DNA from 4 places in the Streptomyces sp. 4F14 genome. Region 1 is predicted to be linked to each of the others. Evidence: riboswitches for the same ligand, from Rfam matches in the RefSeq annotation. Region 1 holds a riboswitch; each other region holds the start of a gene.
The links. Region 1 has a riboswitch for cyclic di-AMP ahead of ACLZOT_RS33535 (C40 family peptidase). Riboswitches for the same ligand answer to the same signal wherever they lie in the genome.
Positions count from the first base shown of each region.

Region 2: it holds a riboswitch for cyclic di-AMP, as region 1 does, so the genes downstream of both, ACLZOT_RS25110 (M23 family metallopeptidase) here and ACLZOT_RS33535 (C40 family peptidase) in region 1, are expected to answer to the same signal.
Region 3: it holds a riboswitch for cyclic di-AMP, as region 1 does, so the genes downstream of both, ACLZOT_RS31285 (transglycosylase family protein) here and ACLZOT_RS33535 (C40 family peptidase) in region 1, are expected to answer to the same signal.
Region 4: it holds a riboswitch for cyclic di-AMP, as region 1 does, so the genes downstream of both, ACLZOT_RS36345 (transglycosylase SLT domain-containing protein) here and ACLZOT_RS33535 (C40 family peptidase) in region 1, are expected to answer to the same signal.

Region 1 covers NZ_JBLRVY010000023.1:126,884-131,085, forward strand. The annotation lists gene ACLZOT_RS33515 (8-amino-7-oxononanoate synthase) at 1-123, shown strand, start outside; gene ACLZOT_RS33520 (DUF397 domain-containing protein) at 169-387, opposite strand; gene ACLZOT_RS33525 (helix-turn-helix domain-containing protein) at 400-1,260, opposite strand; gene ACLZOT_RS33530 (ATP-binding protein) at 1,488-1,925, shown strand; gene ACLZOT_RS33535 (C40 family peptidase) at 1,918-2,391, opposite strand; cyclic di-AMP (ydaO/yuaA leader) riboswitch at 2,395-2,610, opposite strand; gene ACLZOT_RS33540 (hypothetical protein) at 3,099-3,401, opposite strand; gene ACLZOT_RS33545 (ATP-dependent Clp protease proteolytic subunit) at 3,409-4,026, opposite strand; gene ACLZOT_RS33550 (TetR/AcrR family transcriptional regulator) at 4,083-4,202, opposite strand, start outside.
Region 2 covers NZ_JBLRVY010000014.1:244,927-249,128, reverse strand. The annotation lists gene ACLZOT_RS25115 (Tat pathway signal sequence domain protein) at 1-1,326, opposite strand, end outside; gene ACLZOT_RS25110 (M23 family metallopeptidase) at 1,438-2,451, opposite strand; cyclic di-AMP (ydaO/yuaA leader) riboswitch at 2,454-2,651, opposite strand; gene ACLZOT_RS25105 (alpha-galactosidase) at 2,892-4,202, opposite strand, start outside.
Region 3 covers NZ_JBLRVY010000021.1:33,107-37,308, reverse strand. The annotation lists gene eno (phosphopyruvate hydratase) at 82-1,368, opposite strand; gene ACLZOT_RS31285 (transglycosylase family protein) at 1,667-2,371, opposite strand; cyclic di-AMP (ydaO/yuaA leader) riboswitch at 2,376-2,534, opposite strand; gene ACLZOT_RS31280 (LysM peptidoglycan-binding domain-containing protein) at 2,757-3,809, opposite strand; gene ACLZOT_RS31275 (cytochrome P450 family protein) at 3,959-4,202, opposite strand, start outside.
Region 4 covers NZ_JBLRVY010000027.1:24,671-28,872, forward strand. The annotation lists gene ACLZOT_RS36340 (polyprenyl synthetase family protein) at 1-773, opposite strand, end outside; cyclic di-AMP (ydaO/yuaA leader) riboswitch at 1,236-1,411, shown strand; gene ACLZOT_RS36345 (transglycosylase SLT domain-containing protein) at 1,417-1,878, shown strand; gene ACLZOT_RS36350 (HAD family hydrolase) at 1,934-2,761, opposite strand; gene ACLZOT_RS36355 (GNAT family N-acetyltransferase) at 3,022-4,110, shown strand; gene ACLZOT_RS36360 (glycosyltransferase) at 4,160-4,202, shown strand, end outside.

The sequences.
Region 1 (4,202 bases):
GGGTGCTTCAGGCCCCCTTCCGTGCCCGACGGTGTCTCACGGCTGCGGCTGACCGCCCGCGCGGACCTCTCCGGGGTCGAGCTGGACCGCGCTGTGCGGGTGATCGACGCGACACGACCATGAGTCGGCGGACACGGCCGTGCTGTGTTTCCTGAGCGCCGCGCTTGATCAGAGTGCCGAGGTGAACCCTGCCCAGCTCCCCGGGGTGAAGAGCAGTGCGGGTCCGGTGGGGGACTTGGAGTCGCGGACCGCGAGGAGACCCGTGAACGGGGCGGTCTCCACACAGTTGTTGGCTCCGGTGCTGTAGCTGCTGCGCAGCCATCGAGCCTCGGGCAGTGCGAGATGCAGTGCGCTTGCGGAAGGTACGTTCCGAGGCAGTGCTGACATGGGGGTGCCTCCTTACGCGCCGTCACCTATCCCGGCGATGAAATCCAACGAGTCCTCGGGTGAAAGGGCGTGGATCTGAAGGTTGGTGAAAGCCTCCGAGTAGGCCCGGAGGTCTTCCTTCCCCTCAAGGTGATGACTACTCGTCAAGTGGTCAAGAACGACCACATCCAGATCGGAAACGCTCGAAAACGAGAAGACAACGAAAGGCCCCGTGACGCCGATATGCGCTCCGGCGGTGAACGGGAGTACCTGGAGCGTCACTTGGGGGAGCCGCGCGTCGTCGAGGAGCCGTTCCAGTTGTGCCGCCATCACCTCGGGCCCGCCCACCTGACGGCGCAGCACCGCCTCGTCGAGCACCGCGCTCAGCAGCAGCGGCGGATCCCCGCGCAGCACGTCCTGCCGGGCCAGGCGCACCTCCACCAGCGCGTCCAACTGGCCCTCGTCCGCGCCCTCCAGGGCCGAGCGGGTCACCGCGCGGGCGTACTCGGGGGTCTGGAGCAGCCCCGGGACCACCGTCGTCTCCAGCGTGCGCATCGCGCTCGCCTGCGACTCCAGGCTGATGAAGTCCCGGTAGGTGGGCGGCAGTACACCCCGGTAGGCGTGCCACCAGTGGTCCCGGCCGACGCTCTCGCCGTCCCCGGCGAGCACCAGCATCAGTTCCCGCAGCCGGTGGTCGCTCACCCCGTAGGCGTCCAGGAGGAGCGCCACATCGGCCGGTTTCGCACTGCTGGTGCCGGTCTCGATCCGGCTCACCTTCGACTGGTGCCAGCCCACCAGCCGGGCCGCCTCGCCGCTCGTGAGCCGGGCCCGATTGCGTAACGCACGCAGTTCCGCGCCCAGTTTGCGGCGGCGTACGGCGGGGCCGTGTTGCATGCCCTTCTCCTCACTGCTCCCCATTACTCCTTGCGGGCCGCCCAAATCCGATCTGTCGTGGCAGAGTTCACCGCTTCGGGCGACAGATATATGCACATCCTGGTGGATCGCCGCACAGGACGGCCGTGGAAATGGCAGTCTGACGGTGAAGCACCAGTTCCGGGACCGTACTCGAACCATCCGCCGCGTGTCGGACGCCGGTCCCGTGGGAAAGGGACGACGTCGCCATGGCAGACCACCTGGAAGCATCCGTCACCCTGCCGAGCGACCCGCTGTCGGTCGCCGCGGCCCGTACCTTCACCGCGGGCACGCTCGCGGAGTGGGGCCTGCCGCCCGGCGCGGACCTCGCCGAGACCATCCGCCTGATCGTCTCCGAACTCGCCACCAACGCCGTCCAGCACACCCTGGGTCAGTCGCCGACCTTCACCGTCGACCTCGTCCTCGACCGGGACGAACAGCTCAGCGTCGGCGTCACCGACAGCCACCCGCGCTTCCCCAAACGCCTCCCGGCCGCTGTCCAGCAGGACAACGGCCGGGGGATGGTGATCATCCGCTCGCTGACGGCGGAGTGCGGGGGGCGCCTGAAGGTGCGGCCCACGCAGGAGGGCGGCAAGACGGTGCTGTGCGAGCTGCCCTGGACGGCGGTCGCGGACCGGGCTACTTGACCCGGCCGTACCAGACGCTCTTGGTCCAGATCTTCTGGAGCCGCACCACGTCACCCGTCTTCGGCGAGTGCCACACCTTATTGGCGCCCGCGTATATCCCGACGTGGTAGACGTTCGAGCCCGAGTGGAAGAAGACCAGGTCCCCCTTCTGCCGCTTCGACGTGGAGATGTGCTTGGTCCTGTTGTACTGCTGGGCCGCCGTGCGCGGCAGGGACTTGCCGGCCTTCTTGAACGCGTACTGCGTGAGCCCCGAGCAGTCGAACCGCTTGGGCCCGGCGGCGCCGTACTTGTACGGTGCGCCCTTCTTGGACGCCGCCACCTGGAGCGCCTTCGTCGACGCGGTGGCCGCCTCGGCGCCGGAGGCGACGCCCGGTACGACCACGGAGCCGCCCACGGCGGCCAGTGCGAAGGCCGAGACCGTACCGGCTCGGACCATCATCGACGGGACACGATTGAGCGCAGTCATGCGCAACCCTTCGTCAACCGCCTGAGAAGGATGACCTGTCGGATTCGGGCTGGCGAAGTTGGCCCGGCCGTGTCACCACGGCTTCACCCCAAGGGCTGCGCGGTACGGCCATGGTGTGACCGTTCCGGCGACCCGTACTGCTCGGGTCCTCCACTCCTGCCGATGCACTCCTGTCGACTCGGTCATCCGGGCAGCGGCAGGACTCGGCGTCCACCCGGACCGCCCCGCCTCTGTGGCGGGGGCTTGTCGTCAGTCAGGGATCTTGACTCACTCGTGACCGAAATACCCAACGAATTCGAGGATTTGTGGCCTTACTCACGACTGGGCCATTCGGGTGAACAGTTCAGAGAACGGTCACGTGTCCGTCACCTGCGCAGCCGTCGATCAGGGCCGGAATGCCCCGGTCCGCACCCCGTATCCGCAGGTTGCGCAAGTCCTGAGGGCCGCCCGGGGGAAACCTCGTTACGCCGAACGGGGGACGGTTCTACGCCACCGGCCGCCGCTTCGCCGGACCCGCCGTGCCGATGCGGAATCACGCACTCCGTGACGCCCCCGTACGTCGCCGCGCGGGAGCACGGGCGGAGGCACGCGCACGGGGGACGAGGGGGCCGTGCGCCGATGTGCTCCTGTGCGGCGGCGGGACACGGGAGGGCGCGTGGGGCGCACGCGGCCCGAGTCCCCCGCGCCGCACGCGTCCTGCGGAAGGCTCAGTTCCGGGGCGGCGGCAGCGTCACCCTCGCCGTACGGCGGTCGCCGTCCAGGACCCGCAGCGCGCGGGCCAGCGTCTCGGCGTGGACCTCGTGCTCGCCGCGCTGGTGCATCAGCGTCAGGGCGTCGCGCAGCGCCGCAGCCTTCGCCACCAGCGCCTGCGCGGCCCTCAGGCCCCGGTAGGTGTCGCCGTCCCGGCTCGGGTTGATGCGGCCGACGAGGTCGACGACCGCCAGGTAGTGGTCGATCAGATCGGCCTCCGCGCGCGTCAGCGCCGGGAGCGGGGGGAGTTCCGGCAGCATCCAGACCTCACCTTCCGCCGCTCGCCCCGCGGTTGGACACGATCCGGTCGACGACGCCGTACGCGACCGCCGCGTCCGCGTCGAGGATCAGGTCCCGTTCGATGTCCTCGGTGACCTGCTCGGGGGTGCGGCCGGTGTGGCGGACGAGCAGTTCCTCCAGCAGGGCGCGGACCCGGCTCAACTCCTCGGCCTGGATGGCGAGATCGCTGGCCTGGCCCTGGAACTCGCCGGCCTCGGGCTGGCCGATCACCACCCGCGCGCCGGGCAGCATCAGCCGCCGGCCCGGGGTGCCGGCCGCGAGCAGGACCGCCGCCGACGAGCCCGCCTGGCCCAGGCAGATCGTCTCCACGTCGCAGCTGACGTACCGCATCGTGTCGTAGATCGCCGACATCGCCGTGAACGAGCCGCCCGGGGAGTTGATGTACAGCGAGATCGCCTGGTCCGGGTCCTTGTACTCCAGGTGCATGAACTGGGCCATCACGTCGTTCGCCGAGATGTCGTCGACCGGCGTCCCCAGGAAGACGATCCGCTCCTCCAGGAGCTTCGAGTAGGGGTCCAGGGTCCGCGTGCCGTTGCTCGTGCGTTCGTGGAACTCGGGCAGGACGTGACGGGCATGGGCATTCATGGGTGACCCTCCTTCGGCGCCTGTAAAAAATGTACAGGACGTACGTAGGGGAGGGGTCAGTGACGCGGCAGCTCGCGGAATCCGGTGAGCAGGGCCCGCAGTCCGAGGTCGAAGGCCAGGGTGGCGCGGCTGCGGTCGGCGGGGGTCTGGTCGAGTACGGCGCTGAGGTGCGGAGC
Region 2 (4,202 bases), on a different contig from region 1:
CGACTGTTTGTCGTAGGTGTCCTGGCCCAACCCGTCGTGGTAGAAGCGCAGATCGAGGGGCTGGGCCTCCGGGGAGTAGAGCCAGAGGGTGACCTCGGCGGCGCTGGTCGCGGCGCCGCGTACGTCGAGCTGGGTGGGGTGGCGCTGCCAGAAGTCCCGTACGCCGAAGGCGAGTCCGCCGCCCGCGCCGCCGACGTACCCGAAGCCGGCGGCCCGTTGACCGGCGGCGGCCGGGATCCAGCCGTGGCCGGGCTTGGTGCGCTTGCGGATCTGGTAGCCGTCGGCGGTGGGTTGGGACAGCGTGTAGTCGCCCCACTGGGGGATGTAGGCGAGGCGGCTCGCGACGCGTGTGTCCCAGGTCGCGGGGTCGGGGAGCTTCTCCCCGGCGATCTGCGCGGCCCGGACCGCCGCGCCCGGGTCGCGGCGCAGGCCGGTGATCCCCTGGACGGCCTCGGCGAAGAGGCCGCCGCCGGAGTCGGCGAAGCGGATGTGCCGGTCGTACGCCTGGTCGCGCAGCGGGACCGTGAAGCGGACGCCGAGCCCGCGCAGGAAGTCGCCCTGGTCGCGGCCGGGTTCCTGCTCACCGTCCCAGACGAAGGTGTGCACGAGCCGGAAGGACTCAGCGCCCGCCGAGAACGCGAACCGCAGCACGAACGGCAGCCACCCGCGCTTGTCGTGCCGGTGCCGCCCCTCGACCCGTACGACGGCCCGCACGGGCCCGTCCTGCTCGACCTCCACCTTCTCCACCCGCCCGGCGAACGCCTCCACATCGGCCCCGTCGCGCACACTCCCCTGCCGCAGCGCGACGAGCCGCCCGTCCCGCGCGACCTCGACCCCGCCGCGCCTCAGGCTCCGTACGACGGTGTCGGCGCCCTTCTCCGCGAAGCGGGCCGTCAGGACGCCGGTCGAGACCTCGACGCCGCCCTTCGCGCGCCGGACCGTCACCCGGTGTTCCGGGGCGGCCGGGGTGCCGGTGCCGAGGAGGTAGCGGTCGGCTCTGGGGGCGTCGGGGGCGATGGCGTGGGCCGTCCACTTGACCGAGCCGTCGGGCCAGTAGGCGGTGGGCCAGGACTGGACGGGGACGTCGGTGCCGTCGGCGGTGGTGAGCCTGAGCGGCTGTCCGGTTCTGTGCGTTCCGCGCGCCCAGGGGACGCCCCAGGTGGTGCCGGGGTGGGCGTCGGGGGTGCCCTCCAGCCAGTGCAGCTCGGTGGCGGTGTCCGTGCCGGTGGCGGCTGCCGCCGGGCGGGACAGGGGCCAGGTGAACGAGGTGGCGGCGGCCGCGACGGCGGCGCTCTTGATGACGGTACGTCGGTTGACGCCGGACACGGGACCTCCGGGAAAGCGCTTTCAGGGGATGGAGATCACTCTGTCCCCGCGCTTTCCCGGCTGTCGACGTATGCCACATGACCGCAACAGAACGATCATGATCGCGCAAGATCAGACGGAGACCCCGTGCGAGCGCAGGTACGCGAGCGGGTCGACGTCCGAGCCGTAGTCGGGCGTGGTCCGTATCTCGAAGTGCAGGTGCGGCCCGGTCACGTTGCCCGTGGAGCCGGAGTAGCCGATCTGCTGGCCCGCGCTGACGCTCTGGCCGGCCGAGACGTTGAGCGCCGAGAGGTGCGCGTACTGCGCGTAGTAGCCGTCCGCGAGCTTGATGACGACCTGGTTGCCGTACGCCCCGCCCCAGCCCGCCGAGACGACCGTGCCGGCGCCGACGGCCCGCAGGGTCGTACCGCTCGGGACGACGAAGTCGACGCCCGTGTGGTAGCCGCTGGACCACATGCTGCCGGAGACGCGGTAGCCCGTGCCGACGATCGCACCCCGGACGGGCGCGGTGAAGCCGGAGGAGGACGAGGCGCTCTCTGTGGTGGCCTTCGAGGAGGACGACGAGCCGGAGGACTTCTTCGACGAGGACGAAGAAGACGACGAGGCCGAGGACGAGGAGTCCGAAGAGCCCGAGGAGCCCTGGGACTTCTGCGACGACCGCTGCGAGGACTGCGTGTCCGTGTTCGCCCGGCTCTCCGCCCGCGCCGCCTTCGCGCCGAGCGAGAGCCGCAGGCCGGGGTGGATCAGCGAGGGGTCGGAGCCGACGGCGTCCCGGTTGTCCTCGTAGATGCGCTGCCAGCCGCCGGTGACGTTCTGCTCCTCGGCGATCTTCGAGAGGTAGTCGCCGGAGCGGACGGTGTAGGTGGTCGTCTTGCGGGTGGTGGCCGGCGTCGTGGCCGAGGCGGTGCGCGCGACCGGCACGGCCTGGACGGTCGTCCCCGGGACCGGCGCCGTGGCGGCGGCGGTGGAGGTACCCGCCGAGGACACTGAGGACGCGGTCTCCGCGTGTGCCCCGGTGGCCCCGATGAGCGGAAGTGCGAGCGCCGCGCCACCCGTTCCGGCCACGGCGAGCGACCGGGAGAAACGAGGCGGCTTCGGGCGGCGGTGCTTACCCCTGGCGGGCATGGAAATCCTCTCCTGCGCCTGCGAGGTGAGCTGTCGGGTGCGGACAGGAGATGTCCGGCCGTGCACTGGGCACGGCTTTACCCCAAGCCTGCTCCGGAAGACCGGACCAGACGGAACTGCCTGTGGGTCCCCCGCTCCTGCCGTTTTCCTGGTGGGTGTCTTCGGCTCCGGGCTGCGGCAGGATTCGGCGTCCGCCCGGATTGGTGATGAACGTAGGCGACGCGGACGCACGGGGACAAGCAGAAGTTGTATATGAATCTTTTTCCTGTCGATTCACGGCGTGTTTCGACCGTCCCGGCACACCGCGCGAAAACCCGCCCGAACCCCTGAATCCCCTTGAAAATCCGGGCTATTACGTGCACATGACGCGTGACGCAGGGCCAGAAATATGACCCTGCTCACGCGCCCGATTCACAGGTTTCCCAATTCGGACAGAAACCTCAGATACGGCGCAGCCGGAATACCGCCGCATCCAGGTCACCACTGAGCCCGGTCCGCAGCCCGTGGTGCAGCAATACCGCACCTCGATGGATTTCACCGGTTTCGAGGCATTCGTACGACGCCGTCGCGTCGAGCCCGCGCAGCCGCACCGCCGGGACGGTCTCCCCGTAGTGCTGGGCCTGCAGCCAGGCGAGCACGACCGCCTCGTCCCCGCGCACGTACTGCACGGCGCTGAGGCCGCCCTCGGGGGCGCGCAGCCGGTACAGGTCGCCCTGCTGGACGACGGGGCGGATCTCCTTGTAGAGCTCCACCCACTCGCGCGCCTCAGCGAGTTCGGCGTCGGTCCACTCCGAGAGGTCCCCGCCGACCCCGAGGACCCCGGCGAAGGAGCTGACGAACCGGAACTTCAGCGAGCTGACCCGGTGGTTGAGCTGGGTGTTGGGGCTGTCGGTGACCCAGGCGGCCATCACGCGCGCGGGGTGGATCTGGCTGAAGCCGTGCTGGATGGCGAGCCGGTCCAGCGGGTCGGTGTTGTCGGAGGTCCACACCTGGTCGGTGCGGCTGAGGATGCCGAGGTCGATCCGGCCGCCGCCGCCCGAGCAGGACTCGAAGGCGACGCCGGGGTGCTTGGCGCGCAGCCGGTCCAGGAGCCCGTACAGCGCGCGCACGTGGTCGACCCACAGGCGCTGCGGGTAGGGGTCGCCGGGCCAGCCGGCGTCGGTGAAGCAGCGGTTGAAGTCCCACTTCACGTAGTCGACGGGGGCGCTGGACAGGAGCGTGTCGAGCCGCTCCCACAGGTACTCCTGGACGTCCTCGCGCGCGAGGTTCAGCATCAGCTGGTTGCGGAACTCCGTGCGCGTGCGGCCCTCCTGGAACTGCACCCAGTCGGGGTGCGCGCGGTAGAGGTCGCTGTCCGGGTTGACCATCTCGGGCTCGACCCAGATGCCGAACTGCATGCCGAGGCCGTGCACTTGGTCGGCGAGCGGTTTGAGGCCCTGCGGGAAGCGGTCCGGGTTGGGCGTCCAGTCGCCGAGGCCCGCGCGGTCGCTGACGCGCTCGCCGAACCAGCCGTCGTCGACGACGAACAGCTCGACACCGATGTCGGCCGCCTTGCGCGCGAGGACGAGCTGCTGCTCCTCGGAGATGTCGAAGGTGGTCGCCTCCCAGGAGTTGAACAGCACCGGGCGGTCCTGGCCGGCGTCCGGGATCACGTGCTCGCGCTGGTAGGCGTGCCAGGCGCGGCTGGCGCCGCCGAAGCCTCCGTCGGACCACAGGGCCGCGAAGACGGGCGTGGTGAAGGAGTCTCCGTC
Region 3 (4,202 bases), on a different contig from region 1:
CGTACGTCCCCGCACACGGTACGGGACCGGGTACGGGGACGTACGAGCGACGCCCTTCTAAGCAGCGTCCCTAAGGGTGTTTCAGCCCTTGAAGCGCGGGAAGGCGCTACGACCGGCGTACACCGCCGCGTCGTCGAGGATCTCCTCGATGCGCAGGAGCTGGTTGTACTTGGCGACGCGCTCGGAGCGGGCCGGGGCGCCGGTCTTGATCTGGCCGCAGTTGGTGGCGACGGCGAGGTCGGCGATCGTGACGTCCTCGGTCTCGCCGGAGCGGTGGGACATCATGCACTTGAAGCCGTTGCGCTGGGCCAGCTCGACGGCGTCCAGGGTCTCCGTGAGGGAGCCGATCTGGTTGACCTTGACGAGGAGCGCGTTGGCGGCGCCGTCCTCGATGCCGCGGGCGAGGCGCTCGGGGTTGGTGACGAAGAGGTCGTCGCCGACGATCTGGACCTTGTCGCCGAGGCGGTCGGTGAGGACCTTCCAGCCGGCCCAGTCGTCCTCGAAGAGCGGGTCCTCGATGGAGACGAGCGGGTAGGCGGCGACCAGCTCCTCGTAGTACTCCGTCATCTCGGCGGCGGAGCGCTCCTTGCCCTCGAAGAGGTACTTGCCGTCCTTGTAGAACTCGGAGGCGGCGACGTCGAGCGCGAGGGCGATCTGCTCACCGGGGACGTACCCGGCCTGCTTGACCGCTTCGAGGATGAGGTCGAGGGCCTCGCGGTTGGAGCCGAGGTTCGGCGCGAAGCCGCCCTCGTCGCCGAGGCCGGTGGACAGGCCCTTGGTCTTCAGCACCTTCTTGAGGGTGTGGTAGACCTCGGTGCCCCAGCGCAGGGCCTCGGAGAAGGACTCGGCGCCGATGGGCGCGATCATGAACTCCTGGATGTCCACGTTGGAGTCGGCGTGCGAGCCGCCGTTCAGGATGTTCATCATCGGCACCGGCAGGAGGTGCGCGTTCGGGCCGCCGAGGTAGCGGAAGAGCGGCAGGTCGGACGCCTCGGAGGCGGCGTGCGCGACGGCGAGGGAGACGCCGAGGATGGCGTTCGCGCCCAGCGAGCCCTTGTTGTCGGTGGCGTCCAGGTCGAACATGGCCTGGTCGATCAGGCGCTGCTCGGTCGCGTCGTAGCCGACGAGCTCCGGGCCGATCTGCTCGATGACGGCGAGGACGGCCTTCTCGACACCCTTGCCCTGGTAGCGGTTGGGGTCACCGTCGCGCAGCTCGATGGCCTCGAAGGCACCGGTGGAGGCGCCGGACGGGACGGCGGCACGACCCGTGCTGCCGTCGTCGAGGCCGACCTCGACCTCGACGGTGGGGTTGCCTCGCGAGTCGAGGATTTCCCGGGCTACGACGACGTCGATGGACGGCACGAGCATCTCCTTCAGTGTGACGCGGGTACGCAGACCTCGTGGGCGCTGCGAGGACGAGCCTAACCGGCTCCGGGGCTTCGGCCAGCCGACCGCTCGCCCCGTGGGACAGAACCGACCGTACTCATTGTTCATACTCGGAACAAAGAGGGGGTGACAGCTGGGAGGACGGGGGGCAAAGAAAAACCCGCTCCGGTGCGTACGGGGGAACACGCACCGGAGCGGGGGCCCGTGAGGGACGGGGGGTGACCCTCACGGCGTCTTCACTGTGAGGTCCACGGATGTGAGCGGCCTGTGGTTCAGGTGTCTACTTCAGGTGGAGCTGCTGACCGGGGTAGATGAGGTCGGCGTCCTGGACGATGTCCTTGTTGAGCTGGAACAGCTTCTGCCAGCCGCCGGCGACCTTGTGCTTGGCCGCGATGGAGCTGAGGGTGTCGCCCTTGACGACCTTGTACTCGCCGTCGCCCTTCTTGACCTTCTGGCCGGTCGGGGTGGTGACGGTCTTGGACGCCTTGGGGGTGGTGCTCTTGGGGGCGGCCGGGCGCTCGGTGGAGCGGGAGGAGGAGTTCGACTCCGTACGGCTGCTGCTCGAACCGCTCGACGAGGAGCCCGAGTTGGAGGAGGAGCCGCCGTTGTAGCTGGCGCCCGACAGGCCCACGCCACAGCTCGGCCAGGCGCCCTTGCCCTGACCCGCGAGGACCTTCTCGGCTATCTCGATCTGCTGGGACTTGGTGGCCAGGTTCGCGGTCGGGGCGTACGCGGTACCGCCGTACGCGGCCCAGGTGGAGGCGGAGAACTGGACGCCGCCGTAGTACCCGTTGCCGGTGTTGATGGCCCAGTTGCCGCCGGACTCGCACTGCGCGACGGCGTCCCACTCGGAGGCGGTGGCGGCGGAAGCGCTGCCCGCGGCCATCAGGGGGGCGGCGACGGCGACACCGGTGACACCGGCAAGCGCGACGACACGAGTGGCCTTGGACGGGCGGCGGTGCTTGCCCTTGCCGGAAAACAGCATGGATCGATCCCCTCACCGACGCCTGCGAGGTGAGCTGTCGGGTTAGGGCCGGTTGAGTTGCCCTGTCGCTCCCGCGACTTCACCCCTAGCCGGGTCCGGCGTCAACCACCGTTCCCAGCACTTACCTTGGGTCCCCCGCTCCTGCCTACGGCGCTTGACGCGACGACTGTTCCCGGACGGCCGCTGGCAGGATTCGGCGTTGCGGCAGCCGGGGCTCGGGTTGCCGAGCGGTCACGACCGTAGACATGCGCTCAGCGGATTTTCAAAGACGATCAGGGCTTCTGAGACTCATCCCACACTTTCGCCAAACCCGGACATTAGACGCCAACCGGGACGCCGAACTGCCGTGGTTCCGCCCGCTTTTACGCCTTTGCCGTACGTCGGCTCAGTCGCCGAGAGACAGGGTCTGACCGGGGACGATGGCGCTCGGGTCGGCCCCGATGAGGCCCTCGTTCGCGGCGTAGAGGGCACGCCATCCGCCGTCAAGCTCAAGGGAGTCGGCGATGGAGCTGAGCGTGTCCCCGACCCGGACGGTGTACGACTGGGGCTCGTCCGCGCTCAGCCCGCGGTGCTTGCCGGTGCCGGCGGTCGAGAGGGTCGACGCGCTCTTCGGGGCGGGGACGGAGAGCGGGGAGGCGCCCACGGCCGCGCCGACGCCCGTGTCGACGAGGCTCCAAGAGCCGGGACCCTGCACCGGGTTGTCCGACTTGTCACCGCTTGACGGTTCTGTGGGCTTGCCGTCCGGAACCTGTGGGGCGTCCGGTACGACGCGGCCGGAGCCGTTGGACCTGCCCGCCTCGGCGGAGGTGCCGGTCTCCTCGGAGGGGGCCGACGACGACGGGGTGGGGGTCGGCGTCGGGGTGGGCGTGGGGGTCGGGGTCGGCTTGGCGGCCGTGCCCGTGTCGCCGGAGGTGCCCGAACCGGGCGTCGGGCTCGGCTCCTTGGACGGATCCGACGTTCCGGACGAGCCGGACGTACCGGTCGAACCCGTACCCGTGCTGGGGCTCGGGCTCGGGGTCGTGTCCGTCGCCGCCGCGCCGTTGTCCTTCGTCAGGCCCGCCGTGAGCGCGCAGACGGGCCAGAAGCCGGGGCCCTGGTCGGCGAGGATCCGCTTGCCGACCTCGATCTGCTCGGCGCGGCCGGCGAGGTCGGGGCGTTCGGCGTAGGTGAGGCCGCCGTACTTCTTCCAGTCGTCGAGCTTGATGTGCAGTCCGCCGAACTGGCCCGAGCCGGTGTTCTCGTCCCAGGCGCTGTCCGTCTCGCAGTCGGCCACCTTGTCCCAGACCGTGGTCCCCTCGACCCCGGCCGGGTTGCCGGCGGCGCTCGCGCCGCTCGCACCGAGCAGCGGGATGGCGATCGCGGAGCCGGTCACTCCGGCGGCGACGAGCAGGGCCGGGGCCTGGCGGGGGCGACGGTGACGGCCGTTCCCGGAGAGCATGCGGGCACCTTTCTCACGGCAGTGGGGGCGGGAGTGGCTGGGCCGCTCCGGCTTGTGAACGTATCGGCATACGATCACCTGTCACAAGTTCATGCCGCGCAGATCACGTGAAGATCACGGAGTTGAGGGCGTGTCATGTTTGCGCCGGGTCACCGGGGCGGGGGTGCCGGGGTGAAGGCGACCGGCAAAGTCCGCAGGCCACGCATGATGAGGCCGCCGCGCCATCTCAACTCCTCGGGGCTCACCGCGAGTTGAAGGTCCGGCAGGCGTGTGAGAAGTGTCGCCAGCGCGGTCTGCCCCTCCAGGCGGGCGAGGGGGGCGCCGAGGCAGTAGTGGATGCCGTGTCCGTAGCCCAGATGCTGGTTGTCGCGGCGGGCGAGGTCCAGGGTGTCG
Region 4 (4,202 bases), on a different contig from region 1:
CGGGCGGCGCGCTCGCGCAGGCGCAGGACGGGGAGCGTGGGGATGCCCTCGCGCAGGTCCGTGCCGGGGGTCTTGCCGGACTCGTGGGAGTCGGAGGCGATGTCGAGGACGTCGTCGGCGAGCTGGAAGGCGACGCCGAGGCGTTCGCCGTACTGCGTGAGGACGTCCACGACCGTCTCGTCGGCGCCGGAGGTCATCGCTCCGAAGCGGCAGGAGACGGCGACGAGGGAGCCGGTCTTGCCCGCGAGGACGTCGAGGTAGTGGTCGACGGGGTCGCGGCCGTCGGTGGGCCCGGCGGTCTCCAGGATCTGGCCGGTGACGAGCCGTTCGAACGCCTCGGCCTGGATGCGGACGACCTCGGGGCCGAGGTCGGCGAGGATCTGGGACGCGCGCGCGAAGAGGAAGTCGCCCGTGAGGACGGCGACGGAGTTGCCCCAGCGGGTGTTGGCGCTGGCCACCCCGCGCCGGACCTCGGCCTCGTCCATGACGTCGTCGTGGTAGAGGGTGGCGAGGTGGGTGAGTTCGACGCCCACGGCGGACGGCACGACACCGGGCGCGTACGGGTCGCCGAACTGCGCGGCGAGCATCACCAGGAGTGGCCGGAAACGTTTGCCTCCCGCGCGCACGAGGTGCTGCGCCGCCTCCGTGATGAAGGGGACCTCGCTCTTGGTGGCTTCGAGCAGTCCTTCCTCGACAGCCGCCAATCCTGCCTGGACATCGGCTTCCAGCGCCTGGTCCCGCACGCTCAGCCCGAACGGCCCGACGACGGTCACGAGGGATCTCCTGTCTGCTGTTGCCCACGGGCGACTGTTGGCGATTACACGGTTTGTCGATAGGTCGCTGCCATCACTCAAGTCAGCGTATCCGGTCACGTTTCGATCACCGATAGCCCCCACGGTTACAGCACGGGCGCTATCGGATCACGCCCGTTATGCAGACGATGGATCGATAAGGCACATCATCTCCGGACATTCATACCTTGTGCACATTTTGCCGTTATTGCTATTTCGTGAGTTGAGTCACGGGCACTTCCTCCGCCCGCCCCTCCCCCACCACTCTTCCCCCTTGCCCCTGTTGGCGAGTTGACCCTTGGCGGTCGCAAAGGATCAAGCGCCCCATACACCTCACCCGGAGGTCAATAGGGGCGAGATGTGAATCAGGCACTTGTTCCGGACATGTGCTCTCGCATACGTTCCGCCGGGTCGGGCGGACGCCTAATCCTGCCGCCGCCCTTCACCACCTCATCGACGAACCACTCGCGTACGGCAGGAGCGGGGGACCCAGGTAGTACGCCGCGCCGGACACGTCCGCCGCGGCTCGGGGTGAAGCCGTGTCACCGTCCCCGGTGGCCCGGCCGGGCACCTCCCCGCCCGAACCCGACAGCTCACCTCGCAGGCGCCGGAGAGGAAAACCGCCATGCCTGCAGTCCGCAAGAAGCGTCTCGCCCGGGCCCTCGCCGTCGCCGCCACCGGCACGGCCCTGCTCGCCCTCCCGATCGTCGGCGCCACCAGTGCCTCCGCGGCCACCGGCACCTCGTCGTCCACGGTCGCCGGCTACCCGAACACCCTGGACGGCTGGATCCGCGAATCCCTCGCGATCATGGCCCAGAAGGGCATCCCGGGCAGCTACGACGGCATCTACCGCAACATCATCCGCGAGTCCTCCGGCAACCCCTGGGCCATCAACGACTGGGACTCCAACGCCGCCGCCGGCACGCCCTCCAAGGGCCTGCTCCAGGTCATCGACCCGACCTTCCAGGCGTACCACGTCGCCGGGACGGCGTACGACCCGTACGACCCGGTCGCGAACATCACCGCCGCGTGCAACTACGCGGCGGCGGTGTACGGGTCGATCGACAACGTCTTCGGCGCGTACTGAGCGAACACCCCTGTAGGAGCCCCGGTTTCGGACCGGGGCTCCTACAGGGAGCGCGTTACGGAAACATCCGTTCAAGAACGGTCGCCACTCCGTCCTCCTCGTTCGAGGACGTCACCTCGTCGGCCACCGCCTTGAGTTCGGGGTGCGCGTTGGCCATCGCGACCCCGTAGGCGGACCACTCGAACATCGGGATGTCGTTCGGCATGTCCCCGAAGGCGACCGTGTCCTCGGGGGCGATCCCGAGGCGTTCGGCGGCCAGGGCGAGCCCCGTGGCCTTGGTGACGCCGCTCGGCTGGAGTTCGACCGTGCCGGGCCCCGACATGGTGACCGTGGCGAGCGAACCGACCGCCGCGCGCGCGGTGGCCGCCAACTCGTCGTCCGTCAGCGCGGGGTGACGCAGCAGCACCTTGCTGATCGGCTCGCACCACAGGTCCTCGCGGCGTCCCACGCGCAGCGCGGGGAGCGTCGGGTGCGGCATCAGGTAGCCCGGCTCGATCAGCGTCAGCCCGTCCACACCGTCCTGGTCGACGGCGGCGTACACCTGGCCGACCTCCGCCTCGATCTTGCCGAGGGCGGTCTCCGCGAGTTCCCGGTCCAGCGTGACCGACCACAGGAGGCGGTCCTCGCTGGCGTCGTACACCTGCGCTCCCTGGCCGCACACGGCGAGCCCTCTGCCGCGCAGGATCTCCAGCAGGGGGCGCACCCGGGGGGCCGGGCGGCCGGTCACCACCAGGTGCCGCGCGCCGGCCTCCACGACCCGCTGGAGGGCGTTCAGCGAGCGGTCGGAGAAGGTGTCGTCGGCGCGCAGGAGCGTGCCGTCCAGGTCGGTGGCGACGAGGGCGTACGCGCGCGTGCCGGAAGCGGGGGTGGTGGGTGCGGCCATGATCAGAGAATACGGACCGCACCGCGCGCGGGAGGCCCGATGACCTCTCTCGCCACACCCGCGCGCGGGAGGGCCGGTTTCGCGACGAGCACCCGCGCGGGGTGACGAAAAGGTCCCCTTCGTCATCGAATCCCCATCGAGATGCCAACGCTTCTGCGAAGACTGCACCGGTTGGCAACAGCATGGGCCGCTATCTACCGCGGTGCCGTCTGGAGGGGTACGGTCCATGTGTCCAGGGGGGACTTGATCGGGGGGTCAGGTTGAACAGTGGGCGCATTCGTGTGCTGCGCGCGCAGGAGTTGGGCGAGGGGGAGCGTGAGCGGTGGCGGGCCCTGCGGGCCGCCTCGCCAGCCTTGCGCAATCCGTTCATGGAACCGGAGTTCGTCGAGGCCGTGGGGCGCGTACGGGCGCGTACGCGGGTCGCGGTGGTGTACGAGGGGCGCGAACCCGTCGGGTTCCTCCCCCACGAGCGCGGCCCGCTCGGCATGGGCCAGGCCCTCGCGCACGGCGTGTCGGACGCCCAGGGGGCGGTCCTGGCGCCCGGACTCGGCCTGGAGACAGGCGAGTTGATGCGCGCCTGCGCACTGTCGAGCTTCGCGTTCGACAACCTGGAGGCGGGCCAGGGCCTGTTCGTCCCGCACGCCGCCGCCGAGTACGCGGCCTACGTCATCGACGTCGAGAAGGGCTACGACACCTACGAGTCCGTGCTGCGCGGCCAGTCGCCGAAGTTCCTGCGGACGACGCTCGCCAAGGAGCGCAGACTCGGGCGCCAGGCCGGCGAGCTGAGGTTCGTGTTCGACGAACGCGACCCGGCCGCGCTGCGCGCCCTCATGGCGTGGAAGTCCGCGCAGTACCGCCGTACCGGCCGGCGCGACCGGTTCGCGCAGGAGTGGATCACGCGCCTGGTCGCACTCCTCGCCGACACGCGCACGCCGGAGTGCGCCGGCACGCTCTCCGTCCTGTACGCCGGGGAGCGGCCCGTCGCCGCGCACTTCGGGCTGCGCTCGTCGACCGTCCTGGCCTGCTGGTTCCCTTCGTACGACACGGAGTTCGCGAAGTTCTCGCCGGGGCTCGTGCTGCATCTGCGGATGGCCGAGGCGGCGGCGGCCGAGGGCATCACGACGCTGGACCTCGGGCGGGGGGCCGCCGAGTACAAGGAGGCGCTGAAGACCGGGGAGATCCCGGTGCACGAGGGCGCGTGGACGCGTCCGGGTGCGGGGGCGGCGCTCTACTGGCTGAGCCGTGAACCCTCGCGCCGGGCGCACCACTTCGTGCGCGGGCGCCCACGGCTCGCGAGCGCCGCCGCACGGGCGCTGAAGAGCGCCGGGCGGCTGCGGGGCGCCGGGTGAGCAGTACCGAGGGGTTCCAGCCGAGGGGTTCATGACATCAGGGGGGTTCATGTCCCGTACGACCCGTACATCCCAGGTACGAGCCGAGATAC